DNA from 2 places in the Leifsonia sp. NPDC080035 genome. Region 2 is predicted to be linked to the other one. Evidence: predicted binding sites of a transcription regulator. Region 2 holds the regulator's gene; the other holds the start of a gene.
What was found. The regulator LexA, encoded in region 2, represses DNA repair genes until DNA is damaged. The targets are predictions, from matches to a motif close to TCGAACANNTGTTCGA.

Region 1 (6,028 bases), 570 kb from region 2:
CTCCAGCCGGGTGGGGCCGGACGCGCGGAAGCTCTCGTCGACGGCGGGCAGCCACAGCTCGGCGCGCCGCCGCGGGCCGGAGCCGCCGCGGGGCGCCGACTCGACGGTCACCCGCCGCGCGGAGAGGTAGCCCGCCCCGGAGCCGAGCCCGTCCCAGCCGCTGCGGGCGACCCGCAGCGTCGCCTCGACCTGCGGCCAGGCGCCGGCGACGACGAGCGTCGACTCCCGCTGGCGCAGCCGAGCGCTCAGCCGGGCGACGTCGCCGTCCGTCGCGCGGGCGGGCGGGGCGAGCACGACCACGCTGAGCACGTCCACCACGGCGGCGGTCACCGTCAGCCACTGATCGCCGGGATGCGGGACCAGCACCAGCCGCTCCAGGTCGATGCCGAACCGGCCGGCGGCCTCGGCGCCGAAGTCCGGCATCCCGACCACCCCGCACCACGCGCCCGCCGAGCTCGGGCCGGCGAGCATCGCCATCAGCAGCGTGGTGGAGCCGAGCACCGAATAGGCGGCCCCCGCCTTCAGTGCGCCGCCGGGCAGCAGCGGCGCCAGGGCCGGGTGGGTCTGCAGCGACCGGCTCTCCAGCTTGGTCGCCTGCATCTGGCGGATGCGCGTCTGCAGCTCGTGCACCTGGGCCCGGTCGACGACCGGGTCCGCGGTGTGGAGCGCTGCAAGGGACATGCCTCCATTTTCGAACACATGTTCGAACTTGGCAAATGCTTAAACGCTCTCCCGCGCGTCGATTCGAGACGCGCCGATGGCGCGCCGGACGTGCCCCTCGATGCTACGCCGCGGGCTCCGTCACGAAGTCGATCAGCTGCTCCACCCGGCCGAGCAGCTCAGGCTCGAGGTCCGAGTACGTGCTCACGCGGGAGAGGATGAGCTTCCACGCCCGCGCGATGTCGGCCTGCGACGCGTGCGGCAGGCCGAGCGCCTCGCAGATCCCGTGCTTCCACTCGATCGAACGCGGGATGCTCGGCCACGCCGCAAGCCCCACCCGTGCCGGCTTCACGGCCTGCCAGATGTCGATGTAGGGGTGGCCGACGACGAGGACGTGCGTCCCGAACGGTCCGCGCGCCACCTTCTCGGCGATCCGGCTCTCTTTGGAGCCGGGCACGAGGTGGTCGACGAGCACGCCGATGCGACGGCCGGGTCCTGGCGCGAACTCCTTCACGATCGCGTCCAGGTCGTCGACGCCCTCCAGGTACTCGACGACGACGCCCTCCACACGCAGATCGTCGCCCCACACCCGCTCCACCAGCTCGGCGTCGTGCCTGCCCTCGACGAAGATGCGGCTGGCGCGCGCGACCCTGGCCGGCGCGTCCCCGACGGCGAACGAGCCGGACGCCGTGCGCGTCCTGCCCTGCCGTCCGGCCTTCGGCACGACGAGCCGGACGGGAGAACCGTCGATCAGGAATCCCGCGGAGAGCGGGAAGACGCGCTTCTTGCCGAAGTAGTCCTCCAGCTCCACGGTCTGCGCCTCGAGGCGGGTGATCGCCCCGCAGAAGCCGGTCGCGGCCTCCTCGACGACGAGGTCGCGCACCGCCTCCACCTCGGGAATGGGCTTCCGGCCGGCGTTCCGCCAGTCCGTCGCGAGCACATCGGTTCCGTAGCGGTCGTCCATCACCCTGTGGAGGCTAGGCGAACCGGGCGGGCGGGTGGGGGAGGCGCTCCGTCAGTCGAAGACGCGCACCAGCCGCCAGGTGCGCTCGCCGGGATCGTGCCGCACGTCGAAGACGTGGGCGTCGCCGGTGTCGCTGGTGCCTTGGAAGCGCCACCCGCCGATCTCCCGCGGCAGGCTGCCGATGCCGTAGCGGTGCTCGCCGAACGGGCGCCACCACGTGCAGATCTCGGCCCACACCGTCGGGGTGTCGGTGACCCGGTACCGGGTCGCGCGCCACACGAGGCGGGTGGGGACGCCCTCGTCCGTCGTCCACACCGCGACGGACTCGTCGATGTCGGTCATGGGACGCCTCCTCCTGGTGTGCCGAGCGGTTCGCTCGAACGTATGTTCGAAGAGAAGTGTAAGCCTCCCGGCCGACGGAGCGCACCTGCCATACTGAGCGCCATGACTGACTTCAGCGATCCGTCCGGTGCGTCGCTGCGGCTGAGCGACGACGAGCGCGAACGCGCGGTCGCGGCCCTGCAGGGCCACGCGGCGCAGGGCAGGCTCACGGACGCGGAGCTCGCCTCCCGCAGCTCGGCGGCCCGCGCGGCGGTCACCAGGGGGGACCTCGCGCCGCTGTTCACCGACCTGCCGGGACCCCTGGACCTGGATGCGGAGACCGGCACGGGCCCGCGTCCGTCCGTCCGGAGGCCGATGGCCGCGGCGGGGGAGGCATCGTCCGGGTCGGCGTCCGCGTTCGACGCGGCGGACGAGCCGTACCGCAGGCGGCCGGGGCGCTGGGGCTACGTCGTCGTCTCGGTCGTTCCGTTCGTTGCGCTCATCCTCTTCTTCGTGACGGGCATGGCGTGGGGATACCAGTACAGCTGGCTGTGGTTCCTGCTCATCCCGATCGTCGGTGCGGTCGCGTACGGCGCCGACGGGGGCCGCCGCCGCTGACGCCCCGCCTCGACCCGGAGGTCGCGGCGGTCAGCCGAGGGTGGCGCCGAAGATGAGGCCGAGGATGTAGGTGGCCGCGGCCGCGCCGTAGCCGATCGCGAGCTGGCGCAGTGCCCGCTTCAGCGGGGATGCGCCGGAGAGCAGTCCGACGATCGCGCCCGTCCCGAGCAGCACCAGGCCGACGAGCAGCGCCGAGACGATGACCGCGACCGTCCCGGTCAGGCCGAACAGGTACGGCAGGATCGGGATGAGCGCGCCGGAGGCGAAGAAGCAGAAGCTCGAGAGCGCGGCGCTCCAGCCGTTGCCGATCGCCTCGTGCTCGTCGACGTCCGGCTCCGCGCCCGCCGGCTGGACGGGGACGGGGGACGTGTACGCGCCGAGTGTGGACAGCACGTCGTGCGCGTGCCGCTGCGCCTCCTCCGGGCTCATCCCGCGGGCGCGGTACACAAGGGTCAGCTCGTTCGCATCGACGTCGAGGTGCGGCAGCGCGGACGCCGTTGCCGGGTTGGGACTGGACGCCTCCAGCAGCTCGCGCTGGGAGCGCACCGAGACGTACTCGCCGGCGCCCATCGACAGCGCACCCGCCAGCAGTCCGGAGATGCCGGTCAGCAGCACGACGTGCGTCGGCACCCCGCTCGCGCTGACGCCGAGCACGAGCGCGAGGTTGCTCACCAGACCGTCGTTCGCGCCGAAGACCGCGGCCCTGAACGTCCCGGAGAGCCGCTGCCTGCCGCGCGCGGCGAGTGCACGGACGACCTCTTCGTGCACCTGCTCGTCCGCGGCCATCCTCGGGGTCGCGTCTGCGTCGCCCGCGTACGGCGAACGCGCCTCCGCCCGCTGGGCAAGTGCCAGCACGAACACCGAGCCGAACCGGCGGGCGAGGAACCCGAGCATCCTGGTGCGGACGTCGCCGCGCAGCGGTCGCCCGACCTGGTCGCCGAGCAGGGTGAGCCAGTGCTGCTCGTGCCGCCGCTCCGCCTCGGCGAGCGAGAGGAGGATCTCCCGCTCCTCTCCCTCCCTGCGTCCGGCGAGGTCGCGGTAGACGGCGGCCTCGGCGCGCTCGTCGGCGAGGTATCGCCGCCAGCGCTTGATGTCGGCGGTGGACGGGGAACCGGGCGGTGTGGATGCGGGGGAGTCGGCGGTCATCGATCAGCTAGCTTAGGCGACGCGCCGCCGCCCGCCGCCGAGGAGAAGCGCTCGCCCCACGCCGCCGCGAGCCTGACGACCTCCTCCGGGCCCTCGACGCGGAACGACGTCCCCAGCGCCGCGAGCCCGAACAGCGCCCACTCGGGCGTGTCCGCGGTCATCCGCACCCGTGTCTCGGTCGCCGTGACGGCCTCGGCCGTCGACCACCGGCCGATGACCTCCTGCACCCGCGCGAGGGGCGCATCCACCACCGCGTCGACGACGAACGGGTCCCCGGCTCCCGCGAGGGCGTCGCGCACGAAGGCGGCCGCGTCTTCGGCGGGCAGCGCGCGTGGCCGGAACCGCGCGCCGGTCGGCCGCGGATCGCTCAGCCGGTCGAGCCGGAAGCTGCGCCAGTCGAAGCGGGTGAGGTCGTAGGCGACCAGATACCAGCGCCGGCCGACGGAGACCAGCCGGTGCGGCTCGACCGTGCGGGTCGTCTCCGCGCCGTCGCGTGCGGTGTACGCGAACGCCAGCCGCTCCTCATCGCGACAGGCCTGCGCCACCGTCGTCAGCGTCGCCGCGTCGGCCACCGGCCCCGGCCGGAGTGCGGAGGCGAGCGTGGCGACGCGCAGCGCGTCGACGCGGCGCCGCAGCCTCGGCGGCATCACCTGGACCACCTTCGTGAGCGCCCGCACCGACGCCTCCTCGACGCCGGAGACGCCGCTCTGCGCTGCCGTCCGCAGTCCCACCGCGAGAGCGACGGCCTCCTCGTCGTCCACGACGAGCGGTGGCAGGGAGGCGCCCGCCGCCAGCTGGTATCCGCCGGCGACCCCGCGCGTCGCATCCACCGGGTAGCCGGGGTCGCGGAGCCGGTCGACGTCCCTGCGCAGCGTGCGCGGAGAGACGCCGAGCCGCTCGGCGAGCTCCTGGCCCGGCCAATAGCGGTGGGTCTGGAGCAGCGAGAGGAGCTGCAGCGTGCGCGATCCTGTGCTGGCCATGCGCCCAGTCTCGCGCACCCAACGGCCGGAATGTGACCGCAATCGGGGCGGCGTCGGGCAGTGGCCCTACTCCGAGGCGCGCAGCGTCGGCTGGCCGCGCCGGGACAGCGTGAGCACCGCCTCGGCGATGTGCTCGTTGCGTTCCAGCTCCTGCTCGACGGCGTAGAGGTCGTCCGCGACGTCGGACTCCCTGTCGTTGCCGACCAGGTCGACGGCGGCCACAAGGAACACGCGCTCCGGGCCGACGTACTCCAGGTGCAGATAGCTGACCGAGCTGACCTCTGGATGTCGCAGCAGCATCCCGAGAACCGCCTGGGTCACGCGCTCCGGCGCCTGCTCGCCGAGCAGGAAGCGCCGGTTCCTGTCGATGAGCACGAAGGCGACGATCGCGAGCAGAACGCCGACGAGGATGGAGCCCAGCGCGTCGAACACCGCGTTGCCGGTCAGCTCGTGCAACAGCACGCCGAGGAACGCGATCAACAGGCCGATCAGCGCGGCGGCGTCCTCCGCGAACACGGCCCGCAGGGTCGGGTTGGACGTGCTGAGCACGTGCTCGACGGTGCTGGTGCCCCGCTCGTCCGCGAGCGCGTGCGCCTGCCGGTAGGACTGCATGAACGAGACGCCCTCGAAGACGAACGCGACGGCGAGCACGATGTAGTTGATGAGGTAGTCGGTCTCCGGCTCCTCCGCGCCGAGCTGGGACACCCCGTGCATGATCGAGACGACGGCCCCCGCCGTGAACAGCCCGACGGCCGCGAACAGCGACCAGACGTAGGCCTCGCGGCCGTACCCGCCCGGATGCGCAGGGTCGCGCGGGCGCACGGCGACGCGTTCGGCCTGCAGCAGGAACAGCTCGTTGCCCGCGTCCGCCCACGAGTGCGCCGCCTCGGCGACCATCGACGCCGACCCGGTCAGGAACCCGGCGACGCTCTTGGCGATGGCGACGATGATGTTGGCGCCGAGGGCGAGGAGCACGGTGAGGAGGCTGGAGCTCTTCGCGGAGCTCCGGGGGCTGGTGGTCTCGCGGCTGGCCGTCGACATGGCGCAACACTAATCCCGACCGCCGCCGCGCTGCACCGGGGAACGAGGCTGTACGGGGGGAACGAGAAAGGCCCCGATCTCGCGATCGGGGCCTTTCTCCTGCGGTGTCCGAGGGGGGACTTGAACCCCCACGCCCTATACGGGCACTAGCACCTCAAGCTAGCGCGTCTGCCATTTCCGCCACCCGGACGGGTGTTCCAGCGGGCCGGGTGTTCCGGCCGCCGAAGAAAGACATTAGCACGAAAAGCACGGGGCCCTTCACATCGCTGCGCACCCCGGGCGTGGCGCGTGCACTTCC
Region 2 (6,028 bases):
TCGTCGGCCCGAACGGCGCCGTCGACTTGGCCGGCTACTTCACGATCGCCCGCGGCGAGGGGGACAACCCGCCGCTGGAGATGACCAAGTGGTTCGACTCCAACTACCACTACCTCGTGCCGGAGATCGGCCCGGAGACCCGCTTCCGGCTCGCGTCCGACCGCATCGTGCGACAGTTCGAGGAGGCGCGCGACGCCGGCTTCGTCACCCGCCCGGTGATCGTCGGCCCCGTGACGTTCCTGCTGCTGAGCAAGGCCTCCGACGAAGCGCCGGATGGATTCCGTCCGCTCTCGCGGCTTGCCGACCTGCTCCCGGTGTACCGCGAGCTGCTGGCCCGCCTTGCCGCGGCCGGTGCGCCGTGGGTGCAGCTGGATGAGCCGGCGCTGGTCAGCGAGAGCATCGAGGACGAGCGCGCGGACGTGCTGGAGGCGACGCGGCGCGCGTACGCGGAACTCGGCTCGGCCGCCGAGCGGCCCGCGCTGTTCGTCGCGGCGCCGTACGGGAGCCTGGACGATGCGCTCCCGGTGCTCGCCGCGTCACGCATCGAGGCGATCGCGCTCGACCTGGTGCGCGGAAGCATCCCGACCGGCCTGGACGCGGCGACCGCCGAGGCGCTCGCGACCAGAACCCTGGTCGGCGGCGTGATCGATGGGCACAACATCTGGCGCGGCGACCTGGAGCGGGCGTTCGGCGCGCTGACCGAGCTGCTGTCCCTGAGCCCGGACGTCGCGGTGTCCACCTCCACGTCGCTGCTGCACGTCCCGCACGACGTGGACGACGAGCCGGACCTCGACCCGCGCCTGAAGAGCTGGCTCGCGTTCGCCGATCAGAAGGTGGCCCAGGTCGCGACGCTCGCGCGCGGGCTCGTCGACGGGCACGAAGCCATCCAGGCGGAGCTGAGCGCCGCGACCGCGGCACTCGCCGACCGCGCGGGCGCCCCCGGCGTGCGGGTGCCGGCGGTCCGCGAACGGGAGGCGGCGCTCACCCGCGCGGACTTCCGTCGCGGACACTACGAAGACCGGCTGGCGGCCCAGGAGGCGGCCCTCGGCCTGCCGTTCCTGCCGACGACGACCATCGGCTCGTTCCCGCAGACCTCCGACATCCGCCGTGCCAGGGCGCAGCTCGCGGCAGGCGCCCTGACCGAGGCCGAGTACCTCGCGCGGATGCAGGCCGAGATCAAGCGCGTCGTCGACCTCCAGGAGGAGATCGGGATCGACGTCATCGTGCACGGCGAGCCGGAACGCAACGACATGGTGCAGTACTTCGCGGAGAATCTCGACGGCTTCGCGGTGACGAAGAACGGCTGGGTGCAGTCGTACGGGTCGCGCTGTACGCGGCCGTCGATCCTGTGGGGGGACGTCTCACGGCCGAAGCCGATCACGGTCGACTGGTCGACGTACACGCAGTCGCTCACGTCCAAGCCGGTCAAGGGGATGCTGACCGGGCCGGTGACGATCCTCGCCTGGTCGTTCGTGCGCGACGACCAGCCGCTCGGCGAGACCGCGCGGCAGGTCGCGCTCGCGCTGCGCGACGAGATCGCGGACCTGGAGGCGGCGGGCATCCGCGTCGTGCAGGTGGACGAGCCGGCACTGCGAGAGCTGCTGCCGCTGAAGCGCGCGGCCCAGGCGGACTACCTGGAGTGGTCGGTCGGCTCGTTCCGGCTGGCGACCTCCGGTGTGGCGGACGCCACGCAGATCCACACCCACCTCTGTTACTCGGAGTTCGGCGTCGTCATCGACGCGATCCGGAACCTGGACGCGGACGTGACCAGCATCGAGGCGGCGCGCAGCCGCATGGAGGTGGTGCACGACATCCAGCGCTCCGGCTTCGAGCACGGGATCGGCCCTGGCGTCTACGACATCCACTCGCCGCGGGTGCCGTCTGTCGCGGAGGTGACCGAGCTGCTGCAGACGGCGCTCGGCGCGATCCCGGGACGCCAGCTCTGGGTCAACCCGGACTGCGGGCTGAAGACGCGCGGCTACGACGAGACGGTCGCGTCGCTGCGGAACATCGTGGAGGCAACGCGCGGCGTCCGGGCGTCGGCGGCAGCGCGGCTCTGATCGCTGTGCGCTGAATCGGCGCCGTGATCCGCGCCGTGCGACAGGATGGTCGCATGGTGCGGATCACGGACGCGGAGTTCGAGGCGCTGGTGGGCGAGGTGTTCGACGCGCTGCCGGAGGACATGGTCCGGCCGCTCGAGAACGTCGCCATCCTCATCCAGGACCAGCCGCCCGGCGCGCGGCCGAGGCTGTTCGGGCTGTACAGCGGGCACCCGCTGACGCGGCGCGGCGTCTACGGGTTCGGCGAGCTGCCGGACCGCATCACGCTGTTCCGCAACAACCTCGAGGCGAGCTGCTCGAGTATCGAAGAGCTGCGCGCGCGGGTGCGCGTGACCGTCGTCCACGAGATCGGCCACTACTTCGGACTGACGGACGACCGCCTCCGCGAGCTCGGCTGGGCGTAGCCCCGCTCGCGATTTGCCCCAAATCGTGGGAAAGATCGCGCCGAAGCCACGATTTGGGGCAAATGTGCGGGCGGGTCAGACGGCGCGGAGCACCGCCACGACCTTGCCGAGCACCTGTGAGTAGTCGCCGAGGATCGGCTCGAAATTCGAGTTGCGCGGCAGCAGCCAGGTGTGGCCGTCGCGCTGGCGGAAGACCTTGACCGTTGCCTCCTCGTCGAGCATGGCCGCGACGATGTCGCCGTTCTCCGCCGTGTTCTGCGCGCGGACGACGACCCAGTCGCCGTCGCAGATGGCCGCGTCGATCATCGACTCGCCGACCACCTTGAGCATGAACAGCTCACCGTTGCCGACGAGCTGACGGGGGAGCGGGAAGACCTCGTCCACCTGCTGCTCAGCGGTGATCGGGACGCCGGCGGCGATCCGGCCGACGAGCGGGACCATGGCGGCGTCGCCCACCGGGGTCTGGTTCTCGAAGTCGGGGGCGGCGGCGGACGGCAGGTCGATCAGGATCTCGAGGGCGCGGGGACGGTTCGGGTCGCGCCGGAGGTAGCCGCTCAGCTCGAGCTGGTTCAGCTGGTGGGTGACGGAGGAGAGCGAGGAGAGGCCGACGGCGTCGCCGATCTCGCGCATGCTCGGCGGATAGCCGCGCTGGCTGACGGAGCGCTGGATCACGTCGAGGATGGCGAGCTGCTTCTCGCTGAGGTTCTTACGCCTCCTGGTGCCCCTCGGAGCCGGATTCTCGTTCGACACGCTCGTCCCTTCGTGACCGTCGCCGCACCCGGCGGACCCGAATGTCGGTGGTGCCTGGTTACCTGATCTCCAGACAATCGAAACTGTATCCACGATGCAGCGGCAGAACAAACATGTGTTCGAGCGTGTCTCGGATTTCATGCGGAATTCGTCCCCGGCGTCGCTCTTGCGGTTTCGAACATTCGAAGATACATTCGGAACACAGCTTCGCAAGAGGCCTGAGGAGGTCACGACCATGAGCACCACTGCACTGCCTACCGGCGTTCGGGTGCGGCTGCGTCTCACCCGCCGCGGTCGCGCCGTCGTCACCGCGCTCGTCGCGCTGCCGATCGTCGTCGGCGCCTTCGTCTTCGCCCTCAACGGTGGTGGCGCCGCCGCCTCCGGCGAGCAGACCCACGTCTCCTTCCAGCACGTCACGGTCGACTCGGGGGAGTCGCTGTGGAGCATCGCCGAGCGCATCGCGCCGAATGCCGACCCGCGCGACGTGATCGCCCAGCTGGTCACCCTGAACGGACTCGACTCGGCCGTCGTGTCTCCGGGCCAGGACCTCGCCATCCCGGTGCAGTACGCGCGCTGAGCGTGCTGCAGCTGCGCTGCGGGCTTTCAGGCGGCGTCGCCGTGCGGCGTAACGTCCGGGCGGCGCTGACTACCATGGAATGGTGACTTCCCTCGACGATCTCCCGATTCGTGACGACCTGCGCGGCCGCACCCCATACGGTGCACCGCAGAAGGTCGTGCCCGTCGCGCTGAACGTGAACGAGAACACGCATCCGGTGCCCGAGGACGTGGCGGCCGACATCGTCGCGCGGGTCGCCGCCGCGGTCGGCGGCGTCAACCGCTACCCGGACCGGGAGTTCACCGAGCTGCGGGAGGCGTTCGCCGGCTACCTCGGTCACGGCCTCACCGCCGAGAACATCTGGGCGGCCAACGGTTCGAACGAGGTGCTGCAGCACATCCTGCAGGCCTTCGGAGGTCCCGGGCGCAGCCTGCTGGGGTTCGCCCCGACCTACTCGATGTACCCGCTGCTCGCCTCCGGCACCGGCACCGGCTGGATCCCCGCCCATCGTGACGCCGAGTTCGAGCTGTCCCCGGAGACGGCGGCGGAGGAGATCGCCCGCCACGACCCGGACATCGTCATCCTCTGCTCGCCGAACAATCCGACGGGCACGCCGCTCTCCCTCGCCACGATCGAGGCGGCCTACGATGCCTCTCGCGGCATCGTGATCGTGGACGAGGCGTACGCCGAGTTCATGCCGCAGGGCGAGCCGTCCGCGCTCACCCTGCTGTCCGGCCGTCCGCGGCTGCTGATCTCCCGGACCATGAGCAAGGCGTTCGCGTTCGCCGGGGCCCGCGTCGGCTACCTCGCTGCGGACCCCGCCGTCGTCGACGCGCTGCGGCTCGTGCGGCTGCCGTACCACCTCTCGGCCATCACGCAGGCGGCCGCCCTCGGTGCGCTCGCGCACGCGGACGAGATGCTGGCGATGGTCGGCGAGATCCGCTCCCAGCGCGACCGCCTGGTCTCCGAGCTCGCGCGGCTCGGCTACACGCCGCACCGCAGCGGGAGCAACTTCGTGCTGTTCGGGAACGTCGCCGACCCGCACGCGGTGTTCGAGGCGCTCCTGGAGCGCGGCATCCTCATCCGGGACGTCGGCATCCCGAACCACCTGCGCGTGACCGCGGGCACCGAGGCCGAGACCACGGCGTTCCTCGAGGGCCTCGCCGCGCTCGGTCGCCCCGAGCCCGTGCCCGTGAACGCGGAGCGGACGCCCGACCCGGCCCCAGTAAACTCGCAGTCATGACGAATCGCACCGCCACGCTGCAGCGGGAGACCAGCGAGTCGAGCATCGAGCTGAGCCTCGACCTCGACGGGACCGGCTCCTCCGACATCTCCACGTCGGTGCCGTTCTACGACCACCTGCTCACGGCGTTCGCGAAGCACTCGCTCACCGACCTGCGTGTGCGTGCGCACGGGGACACCGACATCGACGTGCACCACACGGTCGAGGACGTCGGCATCGTGCTCGGTCAGGCGATCCGGCAGGCGCTCGGCGACAAGGCAGGGATCTCCCGCTACGGGGATGCGCTGGTCCCGCTCGACGAAGCGCTCGTGCAGGCCGTCGTCGACATCTCCGGCCGTCCCTACCTGGTGCACAGCGGCGAGCCCGCCGGGTTCGAGCTGCACCTGATCGGTGGGCACTTCACGGGGTCGATGGTCCGCCACGTCTTCGAGGCGATCTCCTTCAACGCCGCCATCACCACGCACGTCACCGTCGTCGGCGGGCGCGACCCGCACCACATCGCCGAGGCGGAGTTCAAGGCGTTCGCCCGCGCGTTCCGGCAGGCGAAGGCGCTGGACCCGCTGGTCTCGGGCATCCCCTCGACGAAGGGCGCGCTGTGAGCGCCCCCGACGTCGTCGTCTTCGACTACGGCACCGGCAACGTCCACTCGGCCGTCAAGGCGCTGGAGGAGGCCGGAGCGAACGTCGAGCTGACCGGCAACCGGCGTCGCGCCCAGGAGGCCGACGGCCTGCTGGTGCCGGGCGTCGGCGCGTTCACCGCGGTGATCGACGCGCTCCGTGCCTCCCATGGCGACGAGGTCATCGACCGCCGGCTCGCGGGCGGTCGCCCGGTGCTCGGCATCTGCGTCGGGATGCAGGTGCTCTTCGAGCGCGGCGTCGAGCACGGCATCGAGACCGAAGGTCTGGGGGAGTGGCCGGGCACGGTCGACCTGCTGAAGGCGGACGTCGTGCCGCACATGGGCTGGAACACGGTCGAAGCCCCGGAGGACTCGGTGCTGTTCGAGGGCATCCGCGAC

Region 1: a site for LexA is predicted at 2,001-2,016, ahead of AAME72_RS16545 (DUF6504 family protein). Genes of this name have one in related genera too.

What each region holds. Positions count from the first base shown of each region.
Region 1 is NZ_CP157390.1:3,408,846-3,414,873, forward strand. It holds gene AAME72_RS16535 (hypothetical protein) at 1-681, opposite strand, end outside; gene AAME72_RS16540 (DUF3097 domain-containing protein) at 785-1,624, opposite strand; gene AAME72_RS16545 (DUF6504 family protein) at 1,676-1,966, opposite strand; gene AAME72_RS16550 (DUF1707 domain-containing protein) at 2,069-2,563, shown strand; gene AAME72_RS16555 (VIT1/CCC1 transporter family protein) at 2,594-3,709, opposite strand; gene AAME72_RS16560 (transcriptional regulator) at 3,706-4,689, opposite strand; gene AAME72_RS16565 (cation diffusion facilitator family transporter) at 4,756-5,730, opposite strand; tRNA gene AAME72_RS16570 (tRNA-Leu) at 5,836-5,920, opposite strand.
Region 2 is NZ_CP157390.1:3,979,674-3,985,701, reverse strand. It holds gene metE (5-methyltetrahydropteroyltriglutamate--homocysteine S-methyltransferase) at 1-2,060, shown strand, start outside; gene AAME72_RS19310 (metallopeptidase family protein) at 2,114-2,464, shown strand; gene lexA (transcriptional repressor LexA) at 2,540-3,214, opposite strand; gene AAME72_RS19300 (LysM peptidoglycan-binding domain-containing protein) at 3,450-3,791, shown strand; gene AAME72_RS19295 (histidinol-phosphate transaminase) at 3,871-5,013, shown strand; gene hisB (imidazoleglycerol-phosphate dehydratase HisB) at 5,010-5,612, shown strand; gene hisH (imidazole glycerol phosphate synthase subunit HisH) at 5,609-6,028, shown strand, end outside.